DNA from 4 places in the Cytobacillus sp. FSL K6-0129 genome. Region 2 is predicted to be linked to each of the others. Evidence: predicted binding sites of a transcription regulator. Region 2 holds the regulator's gene; each other region holds the start of a gene.

Region 1 (3,453 bases), 3.4 Mb from region 2:
AAAAAAGGCACGCTCCAGCGATCCTCATCCTTAACTCTTGCACCCGTTAGCTACTACTAAAAAGCAATCATTTTTATCATTTATATTTTTAAAGACATTTTAACGGTATTAAATATATGATTGAAAAAAGTTTCTTGAAATTCTTCAAGAAAGGTAAACCCATTATTCTTATAAAACATTTCTGCCTGCTCATTACCTTTTTCAACATATACGACTAATTCATCACCTTCTTGTAACTGGTTTATTACTTTTTTTAATAAAGCTTTGCCCATTCCTTTTTGCTGAAAATCAGGTAAAAGATAAATTGCAGAAAGATCATTCTCTCTCTCACTTCTATAAAGATTAGCAAATCCAACAAGCTCATTGTCAGTTTCTAAAACAAAGAAAAACGTAATTTTTAATTTATGATATAGCTGTTCCGTTGAATAATATTCATTTAAATACGCTTCTTGAACAGAAACAGGAAGGAGATTTTCATATGTTTTTGCCCAAGATTTTTTAGCAATTTGTTGAATTGCAGTAATATCTTCTATTTTTGCTAATCTAATATTTACACTCAACAGCAATTCACCACTCACTTCAAAAATTTAAGATTAACCTTATTTTCTATAAATTGCACAATGAATTGAATTCTTCTTTAAAATAAAAAATCCTTTTCCAACTAAACTGCCCCGATAGTACAAAAAAAAATGCAATACCCCTAAATAAGTATTGCAACCAGTAGTTTATGTCTCCAATAAAAATTGGGAAATGGGATTTTTTCGTTACCTCTGAAAAGTGAACGTTAGTTGTTTATCCTATTGATTAGAATAACGTTGTGACAGCTTTTTTTTATGTGACTGAAACACTTCTTCTAGGGGAATATTATACTTGTTAGCAATCAATATTAAATTACCTAATACATCTCCTAATTCTTCAGTTAACTCTTGTTTATTTTCCTCAAAAGAGCCCTTAACTTCATCAGGCCTATCCCTACCTATTTCAAGAGCTCTTATCGCTCGTGCAACTTCGCCAGTTTCTTCAGCTAAAAAACCAATTCGAATAAAAATGTCTAACTCAGACCAGCCTCTACTTTCATAATAATCCTTTACCCATTGTTGAAATTCTGTGACATTCATTATATCTAACCTCCATTCCATATTTTAAGTTTAACAAAAAAACAAAAATTTTGTATAATCTTTAATGGCGTTTATTTAGGAGGCGATATAATGAAAAGGTTAGCTGTATTTTGTGGATCAAGTAATGGAGCATCTGGAGTTTATATAGAAGGTGCAAAAAAACTTGGTAAAGAACTAGCTAAACGAAATATTGCACTTGTTTATGGTGGAGCGAGTGTTGGTGTTATGGGTGCTGTTGCAGATTCAGTTTTAAAAGAAGGAGGATATGTAATTGGTGTTATGCCAAGGTTTCTAGAGAATAGAGAGATATCCCATAAGAACTTGTCAGAGCTAATCATCGTAGATTCGATGCATGAAAGAAAAGCTAAAATGGCAGATCTAGCAGATGGATTTATCGTTTTACCTGGTGGGCCAGGGACATTAGAAGAGTTCTTTGAGATTTTTACGTGGGCTCAATTAGGACTTCATAATAAACCATGTGGTCTTCTAAATATAAATCATTATTATGACCCTCTTATCGCGTTATTTAATCATATGTCAGAAGAGCAGTTTTTACACGAAAAGTACCGTAATATGGCATTAGTTGATAATGAACCGAAAGGGATACTAGATAAATTCAATTCATATGAACCACCAACTGTAAAAACTTACATTACTGAAAAACAAACCTAATAATAAAAAACAGACCAAGTCACTGCCTTTGGTCTGTTTTCCTATTCAAAGTGCATTGCAAAAGTTGAATTGCTTAAAAGAGTACAAAGCCCGCAGTATTCCTTCTTTAACTAACCTACCCCAGTAGTTAAAAAAGCCCTTCTCAAATGAGAGGGGCTCTTAAATTAAGGCTGTTTTCGTAAACTTTGTTGTTTTTGCTTATGATTATTTTTGATTAACAGGAACAATTGTTCTATAATAGAAATAAGTGAATATTGAGGTGTAGAATATGAGACCAAATCTAACAAAAGATATTAGTGTAGATAGTTTTAAAGATTTCTATTGGTTGAAGGAAGAATTACAATCTTTTTGCAGAGAAAATGGAATAAGTGCTTCTGGTTCAAAAATAGAGATTTCCGATAGAATTGAAACATTTCTTCGAACAGGAGAGATAAAAAAGCCAATTAGAAAATCAAAGGTGAATAGTAAGTCAGAACCACAGGTCGATTTAAGTCTTGATACAGTCATTTCGAAAAACCATCGTTGTAGTCAAAATGTAAGAGCCTTTTTCAAGACAGTTATCCCTAATTTTCATTTTTCTACCTATATCCAAAACTATTTTAAAACTAACATTGGAAAAACGTATCGAGATGTTGTAGATGCTTGGTATAAAGAAGAAGAACGAAAGAAAAACCCATTGTACAAGAAAAAAATCGCTCCTCAATTTGAATACAATCAATTTATTCGTGATTTTTTTGCCGACTCTAATAATCAAGGAAAAAGTCGTGAGGAAGCGATTGAAGCGTGGAACAACATCAAAAAACTCCCTGGAAGCAATAAATATACGTCTAATAATTAGTTAAGCACATCTCAACATTTCTATTGTGGTGTGACTTGATTTTCGACAGGCAGAAACAAGCATTTGTTTGACTCGTTCATCAAATGCTATTTGTTTGCCTATTTCAAGCCAACGAAACCAGTTGAGGTAATTATCTAAGTATTTGGTTGCCACCCCTTGAAAACGTTCCATCCAACCTTTCAAACGATTATGAGAGTTATTGACGTGTTGAATATGGTATATGCCTTTTTTCACCCGTTGTTTTTGGCTTTCATTAACTGTTTCGTGTTGTAATCCTTTTAGTTTGGCGAATTTCTTGTAGTTAGTTGCTGTATCTGTACATAACAAAGCAGACGGGTGAATATACTCACCTATCACAGTATCAATTTCTTCTGCCTTTACACGACCTGTTCCTGCTTTCCGAGCAATCATATTACCATTTCGGTCTTGTGCCACGACAACTGCTATTTTAAGATTAGAAATCCCTCTTTTCTTGTCCTTTTCTCCACGTTTCTTGGCTTTTCTATGGGTAATTTCACGACCCTTCATAGACTCTCGAAAGAAGGTCTCGTCACTTTCAACGATACCTTGCAGTTGATTAAAACCAAGACTTCCTAATGCGTTCAGGATTTTATGTCTCCAATAGAATGCAGTTGATATATGAATTTTTAAGCGTTCAGCGATTTTCGGTAGGGTGTAACCTTCGACCATTAGTTCAATGTATTTTATCCACTTTTCAGGGTAGCGAGAGCCTGAAAATGGTGTATTCGTCATATCGTTGAAGGACTTTCCGCAATCATTACACAGATAGCGTTGTCTTGAACGATATTTACCGTTTCTTTTTAC
Region 2 (3,453 bases):
TAGCTATTTGTTTTCATGAAAAATGCTTTAATATTTATTTACCCATAAAACATCATGTCAAGTAGTAGGTATCAAATTTAAAAACATTAGCTCGTATTGAATGGATGAACAGTACTTCAGGAGAGTGGTTCTATGGGCTGTGTAAGACATACATATTACAATTTAAGAAGCAACACAAAACGTTAAACGAAAATGTGTTATGTCCCTTCCATAAAGGTGAAATAGAACTGTTTAAGCGGGTATTTCTAGCGCTAGAATAGTAGGTAAAAAGCGAAGTTGTCTAAATAAAATTTGTTCTTGTTATATACAACAAAAAACCGTTCATAAGAACGGAATAAAATTTTATTCTTGATCTTTTACTTTTAGGGTATCTAATAATTTTAAGATACCCTCACCTCCCATACCAGATACGAGAGAGATGATGAAAACAGCAGTGGGGGAATCCGGTGTTGTTGTCACAATGACAAATACGGCCGCCAGTCCTCCTAGTAAGATGTCTTCTAAGAACCCTAAATAAATGAATTTTTTCGTCATCCGTGGCTTGACTAGTTTGCCTAATCTCTGCAAATGTCCTGCAACACCGACAATTCCACCAATCAACGCAGCGAAGAGAATGTTCATTAACATTTTTCCTTCACACTCCTAAAGCCGAGATTTTTTTGCGACCTTAGGTTGATTCTTGGTGTAAATTTCATTATAATATATTTTTGTCTCGATGTAATGATTCTATTTTACTGAATTTTTCAAATTTTATAATTGTATGAGTAACATATAAAGATAATTGCAAACTATTAAAAAGGAGTGTCAATAATGACACTCTTTTTTAATGTATTTGACGATAAACACCAATAACTTTGCCTAAAATAGATACATTGTGCAAGATAATCGGCTCCATAGTAGGGTTTTCTGGTTGCAAGCGGATAAAGTTCTTCTCTTTAAAGAATCGCTTAACGGTGGCCTCATCATCTTCTGTCATAGCAACCACGATTTCTCCATTATTTGCTGTTTGTTGCTGCTTGACTATGACATAATCACCATCTAATATGCCAGCTTCAATCATACTTTCTCCCATAATTTCAAGCATGAAGATATTTTCATCACTCGGAGCCATTCTTTCAGGTAAAGGGAAATATTCCTCAACATTCTCAATCGCAGTAATGGGGTGACCAGCAGTAACCTTACCGATAATAGGTACGTTCACCGTTTGCACTTTAGGTATTGGGTTGCTCTCTTCTAGATTTAATACCTCAATGGCACGGGGTTTTGTCGGATCTCGACGAATAAGACCTTTACTCTCTAGTCTGGCTAGATGGCCATGTACGGTTGAACTTGAAGCAAGTCCAACAGCTTCACCTATTTCCCTAACGGAAGGTGGATAACCTTTTTGTTTTACTTCATCTTTTATAAAATTCAATATATCTTGCTGCCTCTTAGATAATTTCACGCTATCACGCACCTTCGTCAATTTCATTAAGATTATTATACCATCAGTAGTAAATAGATACAAACATAAGTTCGAATTTTCTTATTGACAGAAACAAATGTTCGCATTATACTAAAATTATTAAATCGAACATATATTCTATTCAGGGGTGGCAATTAATGATAAAACAATTGTGGAATTCTTATAGTTATGCTATTATTCTTATCGCTTTTAGTTTCGGTATGGTTTTCTTATTATTTTTGAACACTGGTAATGCAAATCAGGAGGAATATGTAAAAGTTGAAGTAAAACAAGGAGATTCTTTATGGAAAATAGCGGAGGAGTTTAAAGATGCCCATAATATGTCTTCTAAAGACTTTGTTGCTTGGGTAGAAGAATTTAATCATATACATTTAGGTAAAATACATCCTGGTGATACGGTATATCTTCCCATTACAAATGGTGAAATAATATCTGAAACAAATTTAGCTAGTGTGATATTAGAAGACTAAAGGAATGAAAGAGAATGAATGTAATTATATATTGCAGGGTGAGTACGACGAAGGATACCCAGGAAACGTCTCTTGCTAGACAAGAAGAAGAACTTTTACATTTAGCGAGAATGAAGGATATGAATGTAGTTGAAGTCATACGTGAGAAAGCAAGTGGCTATGATTTAGAAAGAATTGGTGTGTTGCAATTATTGGAGTTACTTAAACAAAATCAAGCAGAGGCTGTTCTTATTCAAGATGAAACCAGGATTGGAAGAGGAAATGCTAAAATTGCCATCTTACATTGTATACTTAAAGAAAATGGGAAGATTTATACAATTGCCCATAATGGAGAATTGCAACTTTCAGATTCTGATTCTATGGTATTACAAATTGTTAGCATGGTTGAAGAGTATCAAAGAAAACTACATAATGTAAAAATAAAAAGAGGGATGCAAAAAGCTGTTCAAAAAGGCTTTCGACCTGAAAAAAATTTAAAAAACCAAGGAAATATAAACGGAAGAGAACGAATAGAGGTACCAATAGAAGAAATAGTAAAATTGAGACAAAATAACCTTACTTTTGCAGAAATTGCTGCAACGTTAAGAGGCTTTGGTTATAAAATATCTAAAGCGACAGTAAACCGTAGGTATAATGAATATATAGATGATATAGAGCAGATGGATAATGAATCATCATGATATAGGCATAATAAGTTAAGTCGATTGATTAGTTGTAACTCAACTAAAAAACTAAGAAATATTAGTACTGATACCAAGCAAGATAAAGGCATACTAAAAGATTCTACAATCGTTCGTGGGTTCAGACAAGTGAACTGTGAATGGTTATTTGTTTCCGAGGATTCATCCGTGTTTTTTCATTTAACGTTAGTTGTTAGTGAAAGTATTATTCCCTTATTCCCCTTATTTACATACATACGCTCCCTATATTAATAGTCTCACATTTTTAAGTTGAGAACACTGCTACATTGCCATACCTAATAATAAAGCAAGACGATACCAACTTATTGGCGTCTGAAATGAAAATCAAAAGATGATTGTAAAACTGCTTTCTTGTAAAATGCAGTCATATTTAGTAATATGGCTATTAAGTATCTTCTCCATATGGAATGAAGAACTTTTTGGATGGGAAGGAGTGTAGCACAATGATTTCAAAAGAAAAATTAGCGAGAATTAATTCGCTTGCTAAGAAAGCGAAAACAGAAGGTTTATCAGAACCAGAAGCAAAGGAACAATCTAAATTAAGAAAAGAATATTTAGAGAAGTTTAGAGCTTCTATGTTAAATACATTAAAAGGTGTTACTGTTATTGACCCTGAAGGTAATGATGTTACACCAGAGAAGTTAAAACGTGAACAAAATAAACCACTTCACTAAGATTGTGTTTATAAATTTTTAAAAGGAAACTGTCACGAACAGTTTCCTTTGTTGTTGTTTTATATGACAATTATATAATTTTTTACCTTTCTGGTTGTAACTGAAGGTGAAAGTCTATTATATTTAATTTGTAGGATATATAT
Region 3 (3,453 bases), 2.0 Mb from region 2:
TCAAGATTATGTAACACAAGAAGAAATAATGGGTTATTTAGTTGATTATGCTAATCAACTTCCACAAAGGATTACGAATGGTCTCAGCGATTTAGTTGGATTAGTTGCAAATATAGCCATTACGATTATTACTGTACCATTCCTTTTATTCTTTATGTTAAAAGACGGGGAGAAGTTCCCACCTGCACTAGGGAAATTTGTTCCCAAAAGTTATCGTGCTGAAGCAATTGATACATTAAAAGAAACAGGTAAAACTCTTTCTTCCTATATTCAAGGTCAGATTACGGTCGCATTATTCGTCGGGACAGCGTCTTTTATCGGTTTCTTAATTATTGACCTACCATACGCAATTGTTTTGGCATTAATTATTTCAGTAACGAATATTATTCCTTATGTTGGACCATTTATTGGTGGTGCACCGGCGGTTATAGTTGGGCTATTTGAATCACCTACGATGGCGATTTTAGCAATAATAGTCATCGTCGCCGCACAACAATTAGAAGGTAATTTAATTTCACCATTAATTTTAGGGAAAACATTAAATACCCATCCAGCAACAATCATTATTATCTTATTGGTAGCAGGAAACTTAGCTGGTATATTAGGCATGTTACTTGCTGTACCAACATACGCCGTTGGGAAAACCATTGTATTAAGCGGTGTTCAATTTATAAAAGCAAGGAAAATGGCAAAAGAGATGGAAGCAGAAAAAGGTCCGCATCCAGCAGATATATAAATGAGTAGAACCCCATCAAAGTGAGATGGGGTTCTACTTTTCTTAGGGAAAAGCGTTTAGTTTATAAGTTTTTAATAAAAAGAAAGGTTAACTAATTAGAATGAGAAATATGAGCTGACGTGCGTGTTGTTGATTAATAAGAAGGGTTTTAGTGGGTAGGTGTAATTGACTTGTATAACTCCTTGATTCAATCATTGTATGTGTTCAATTAAACCTGTTTATCTATTCAAATTTACTAGATGCCCCCAACAATGGACTAATTCTATAACTCATTTATGTAGAAGGAAATTTCATTTAGCTAACCCAAATCCAAATACTAAATACACCTATTGGGAATAGAAAAAAGACAGGGATAAGCCATTTTCGATATTTATAACTAAAAGTATAATCTCCTTTTTTACGGTTAAAGGTGTTTTTAGAAAAGAGTATCCTGTAGGTGAAAAAGACGTAACTGACAACGAAAAGCAGTAGAAATGTAATGAGAAAGAGCCATTTCATATCAACGAAGCCCAAGTTTGTGACACGAAGTATTTCTGCTATAACAAAAAGCCCCGAAAGGCATACAGCACCAACAATTTTAATGACGAAGTCTTTTTCATATGCTTTTTCCTCGTCATTACTGTTTATATAATCTTTAATGGTTTTTAGGGCATAAATAAAAACGGCTAGCCACGCAAATGCAAAAATAAAACCAAACAAAAAATCACCTCGTCTATTTCGCCATATAACAAAAGACGATTTTATATAGAATAAAGTTTCAAAATAAATGAAAAGTTAATTTGTACCTTCATACCCGTTTATTTTAATCCTAACCTTCTTTTCATCTCTTTGTCGAATAGGTATCGAATATTTGTTCGCTTTTTTGTGGTTTAGATAAGAGGATTTGTGGTAGAATGAGGATATAGAAAATCGGAATGCAATAATGATTAGACACGCTTTACTTTTTACATAGAGGAGGTTTCTGATTTGGATCAAACATTTGAGTTAGTTTCAAAATATTCCCCACAAGGTGATCAACCTGCAGCTATTAAAGAGCTTGTAAATGGGATTCAAGAGGGGAAAAAGCATCAGACATTACTAGGTGCAACTGGAACCGGGAAAACGTTCACTGTTTCTAACGTCATTAAAGAAGTGAATAAACCAACGTTAGTAATTGCGCATAATAAGACGTTAGCAGGTCAATTATATAGTGAATTTAAAGAGTTCTTTCCCAATAATGCGGTAGAGTATTTTGTTAGTTACTATGACTACTATCAACCAGAAGCATATGTACCATCCACTGACACATTTATTGAGAAAGATGCGAGTATTAATGATGAAATAGATAAGCTCCGCCATTCAGCTACCTCCTCATTATTTGAAAGAAATGATGTTATCATCATCGCCAGTGTTTCTTGCATCTATGGTTTGGGATCTCCTGAGGAATATAGAGAGCTTGTCTTAAGTTTAAGGACGGGAATGGAAATAGAGCGAAATCAATTATTAAGGAAGCTAGTCGACATACAATATGAGCGCAATGATATGAACTTTATACGTGGGACATTTCGTGTACGCGGTGATGTCGTAGAGATATTCCCTGCTTCGAGAGACGAGCATTGTTTACGTGTGGAGTTTTTTGGAGATGAAATAGATCGGATTCGTGAAGTCGATGCTTTGACCGGTGAAATTTTAGGTGATCGTGATCATGTAGCCATTTTCCCGGCATCTCACTTCGTTACCAGAGAAGAGAAAATGCGTGTAGCCATCGAAAATATTGAAAAAGAATTAGAAGAAAGGCTGGCTACCTTACATGAAGAAGGCCATTTATTACAGGCACAACGCCTAGAACAAAGAACGCGATATGATCTAGAAATGATGAGAGAGATGGGTTTTTGTTCAGGGATTGAAAACTACTCCCGTCATTTAACTCTTCGTCCAGCTGGTTCGACTCCTTATACTTTACTTGATTACTTCCCAAAGGACTTCTTACTTGTTATTGATGAATCTCATGTGACATTGCCGCAAATAAGAGGGATGTATAATGGTGACCAAGCCCGTAAGAATGTATTAGTAGAACATGGTTTTCGTCTTCCTTCTGCAATGGATAACCGTCCTCTTACTTTTTCTGAGTTTGAAGATCATATTAGCCAGATTGTTTATGTTTCTGCGACTCCTGGTCCGTATGAATTAGAACAAACACCTGAAATGATTGAACAAATCATTAGACCTACTGGATTGTTAGATCCTATTATTGATGTCCGACCGATAGAGGGACAGATTGATGATTTAATTGGTGAAATTAATGATAGAATTGAGAAAAATGAACGTGTACTCATTACCACTTTAACGAAAAAAATGTCTGAGGATTTAACGGATTATTTAAAGGAAATTGGTATGAAGGTTCAATACCTACATTCCGAAGTGAAAACCCTTGAGAGAATCGAGATTATTAGGGAGCTTCGTATGGGTACCTATGATGTGTTAATAGGTATTAATTTGTTGCGAGAAGGGCTTGATATTCCAGAAGTTTCACTCGTAGCGATTCTTGATGCCGACAAAGAAGGATTTTTACGTTCAGAACGTTCACTTATCCAAACGATTGGGCGTGCTGCTCGTAATGCAAATGGTCAAGTTATAATGTATGCTGACCGAATGACAGACTCCATGACAAAAGCTATAAGTGAAACAAAACGCCGCCGTAGCATTCAAGAAGATTACAACACAGAACACGGTATCAC
Region 4 (3,453 bases), 2.9 Mb from region 2:
GTAATATAATTTATTATTTGTTTTTTGTCAGAAGTTTTTGTATTAAGTAATGGCTTCAACACAAAATCCTGTATTATGTCTGAGTCAATAATACCATCAATATAAATCATCGCAGCATATTCTTTCTTTTCTAAACCTAACTTAAACCTTTTCACAACTAAATCTGATGTATTATTAAATAATTCCTTAATATGCCGGATATTATCATCAAGATTTCTTTCTATATTTCCCACTTCTTTTCTCACCTCCAGATAAAGTATCTAGACCTATTATGTGAGCAGCTTATTTTATTTATTCTTGTACAATAGTTTAAAAGTATATTGGCATTAACAATCGAATACAAGTTAAAATTTCTCTCCTTCACCTGACGCAAGCATTAAAAAAGTACAAGTTAGTTTGGGTCATAAAAATACATTCAAACAACAATGGATGTATTTACTCATGCCTCAAAAAACCGCTGAATACTCCCCAAATACATGGGAATAAATTAGGTCAAAACTTATTTTTCGCATCAAAAAAAGACCCTTGAACAAAACTGTTCGAGGGTCTTGAAACGTTGGTATATTAACGTTTTGAGAACTGAGGTGCACGACGAGCGCCTTTAAGACCGTATTTTTTACGTTCTTTCATATCATACCTGCACTCAAATATAGCTATCCTCATAAAACTATTATATATAGAAGAAACTCGAAAAAAAGATATATCCAGCTATACAAAAAGATATTTAAAAGTTGGTCAAAAGTAGGTCAATTTTATATTGCACTACCAACCTCTTTCAAAACTTTCAACAACATCGGCATAATTTGTATAAGCACATACCCGAGTGCTCCATTCTAAATTCTAGTCCATTCCCTTACACTTTTAATAAACATGCAAAAAGTGTGTGATATACTTTTCAAACAAAAAAGCGCCCTCCTATTGAGGTGCGCTCTGTATCGATAATATATCTATAAATTTCACCCTAATCGTTTCATAACTACTTTCAATATGTATTAATTGAGATTGTCCATCAAGCTTAACGATTTTTCCTTGTATAGGATCTTTTTGCCACAACAATATTAAAACTTCCTTTTTCTCCCTATGTGCCTCAACTACTGCATTTCCCAGCTCTTCTAATTCAAATTCATCCCTTGAAGGTCGTTGAGGTTTTGATTTCTTCGGCATTTTCACTCCCATGATCAAGCTCCTCTCTTTACTTTGCTGACTGGACCAATCGATAAGATGTTACTCACCTTAAAAGTGCGCTGCTGTCGCTTGGTAAAACAATATGCACGAAAGTAATCTTCGTAAACGGACAAAATTTTAATTCTTCTCTGGCTGATATCTCCCTTGTTATCCAGATAAATCATTTCTAATTCCTTTTTATTGTTAACTCCTCTAATAAGTAAACCTTTCATCGATTAGCCCTCCCTTACCATTATTTTATACGAACTTTTGTTCGATTTCAATTGAATTAAGAACAAAAGTTCGCATATAATATTAAAAAAGGAGATGTAGTTTATGATTCGAGACCGTGGAAAAATGAAATGGCAAGGGTTCTTTATGAGCGAACACACCGAATTACTTAAGCAGATACCCGCCGAATATGAAAAAGTGAAAAAGCCAGAGTTAGATGAGCAAGAACTTCAAGAAATACAGATAATAACGATGGAATCATTAAACTACACCCTTACAATCAAAATGACCATTTGGGTTGATGGGTCCACAAAAACCTTTGAGGGCATTGTCGATAAAATCGATCATATTAATATGAACATTCACTTGGAAACGAACGATTTAAAAATCTTAAAATTCCACATTGATGAAGTGATATCTGTCGAAAGGGTTTAAGAACATGACTAGGATTAATGAAGCTGATCGTGATGTGCTAGAGCAAGCAATATACTTGCCGATGATTATTATCATTCTTGAAAGAGATTTAAAGATCATTGAAAAGTCGCCGTTTAAGATTAAACAGCCTTATATTACCTTGATGGAAAATACAATAAAGAAGGTACAGCGTGATCTGAAAGAAGTTAAAGATATGATGAGAAAAGGGAATATGAGAGTGAATCAGATTGGACATGATGAGTCGTTTACCATGTATGAGTTTCATTACAAAGGTTATGATGAGCATCATAATTATTTTAATCCGAGGATTAGGAATAAATGTGAGGAATTATTGGATTTTTATTTAAACATAAGACACTAATAGTCAAAATAAAGGTTTTAATTCCTTTTTATGGATAGAAATATTAGTAAAAAGAATGTATTATAATAATATAGATGTATATGTATATCTGAAAATTCAAAAAATAGGAGGGGTGTTAGTGACTGTTTATCGTGCATTAGACGTTGCAGACTACATTGTTCACTATTGTATTGAGACCGGTAAAAATATATCCCATTTGAAGTTACAGAAAATCTTGTATTTTCTCGAAGCGCATTATCTTGTTAATGACTCCACTTTATTTACTGATGATATCTCTAAATGGCGATTGGGCCCTGTTGTTGAAAGTGTATATCATGAATATAAAGAATTTGGTTCAAATAATATAAAATACATTCCAAACAGGATTAGTATTGATGATACAGGTAAGGTAAGTGTTAGCTCTTTTAATGTAGATATTATCGATGAACATGACAAAAATGTTATTAACACTATTGTTGATAAATATAGTAGTATCGGTCCTTTTATTTTAGTTAATGCAACTCATGAACATACACCATGGAAAGAGGATGAACCTAATATAAATAATGGCGTAAAAGGGTTATATTACAATAAAACAGAACTAAGGGACTTTTTCATAAAGCACCCTAATTCGTTTGAGGTGTAATATGCAAGAGGTTAACTTCGAAGATCAATTACTCGAGCTATCGACTAACTTTTCGTTTGAATATTCAAAAAACGAAGAGGTATTTGATAAACTCGAGTGTTTTTATACTAAGAATGAAAGACATGAGTATTCAATAATTAGTCAAATCGTGTTTAGCCTTGAAGATGAAAGAAATGAAACACTTGCCTATAATGTTTTAGGCGTAATATACATATCTGATGCTAACAGCTCTAAGCATATTAAAAATTTCCACAAATTAAATGATCATATCAACCTTTGTATAAATCAAAAGAACTATATAAGTTCGCATCTTGATAATGTTAAACGGGATTATACTGAATCACTAGGAAGCCTTACACAACATATCCAACAAGCATCTTCTTCTATTGAAAATATTGAGAAAAGTAACGATTTACACGAAGAAAAATTTTCCGAATTAGAAAAAAAATCAAAGAAGTTGACTACAGATTTCGTAACAATACTTGGTATTTTTAGCGCTATTATGTTATCAGCATTTGGTGGATTAGACATTTTGAGGAATATTTTAGGGAATATAAATGGTGTACAAACCGGAAAACTCCTTGTATTTTCTAGTTTAGCAATTGGAGCAATTGTTTTATTGATTTTTCTTTTATTA

Evidence for each region. The regulator LexA, encoded in region 2, represses DNA repair genes until DNA is damaged. The targets are predictions, from matches to a motif close to CGAACATATGTTCG.
Region 1: MHI57_RS19145 (DUF6434 domain-containing protein) is a predicted target of LexA. The motif match lies at 2,011-2,024, and genes of this name have one in related genera.
Region 3: uvrB (excinuclease ABC subunit UvrB) is a predicted target of LexA. The motif match lies at 1,580-1,593, and genes of this name have one in related genera.
Region 4: MHI57_RS16165 (YolD-like family protein) is a predicted target of LexA. The motif match lies at 1,428-1,441, and genes of this name have one in related genera.

Annotation. Positions count from the first base shown of each region.
Region 1 covers NZ_JBBOXM010000001.1:3,769,763-3,773,215, reverse strand. Annotated here, with positions in the region: gene MHI57_RS19160 (GNAT family N-acetyltransferase) at 81-560, opposite strand; gene MHI57_RS19155 (MazG-like family protein) at 798-1,118, opposite strand; gene MHI57_RS19150 (LOG family protein) at 1,209-1,790, shown strand; gene MHI57_RS19145 (DUF6434 domain-containing protein) at 2,059-2,628, shown strand; gene MHI57_RS19140 (IS1595 family transposase) at 2,629-3,453, opposite strand, start outside.
Region 2 covers NZ_JBBOXM010000001.1:363,460-366,912, forward strand. Annotated here, with positions in the region: gene MHI57_RS01800 (DUF4257 domain-containing protein) at 343-627, opposite strand; gene lexA (transcriptional repressor LexA) at 824-1,471, opposite strand; gene yneA (cell division suppressor protein YneA) at 1,603-1,935, shown strand; gene MHI57_RS01815 (YneB family resolvase-like protein) at 1,950-2,615, shown strand; gene MHI57_RS01820 (DUF896 domain-containing protein) at 3,080-3,310, shown strand.
Region 3 covers NZ_JBBOXM010000001.1:2,372,137-2,375,589, reverse strand. Annotated here, with positions in the region: gene MHI57_RS11910 (AI-2E family transporter) at 1-736, shown strand, start outside; gene MHI57_RS11905 (hypothetical protein) at 1,031-1,435, opposite strand; gene uvrB (excinuclease ABC subunit UvrB) at 1,703-3,453, shown strand, end outside.
Region 4 covers NZ_JBBOXM010000001.1:3,222,577-3,226,029, reverse strand. Annotated here, with positions in the region: gene MHI57_RS16185 (spore germination protein) at 1-233, opposite strand, end outside; partial or broken gene rpsI (30S ribosomal protein S9) at 565-630, opposite strand; gene MHI57_RS16175 (YolD-like family protein) at 916-1,176, opposite strand; gene MHI57_RS16170 (hypothetical protein) at 1,179-1,397, opposite strand; gene MHI57_RS16165 (YolD-like family protein) at 1,501-1,830, shown strand; gene MHI57_RS16160 (hypothetical protein) at 1,835-2,191, shown strand; gene MHI57_RS16155 (Panacea domain-containing protein) at 2,310-2,816, shown strand; gene MHI57_RS16150 (hypothetical protein) at 2,818-3,453, shown strand, end outside.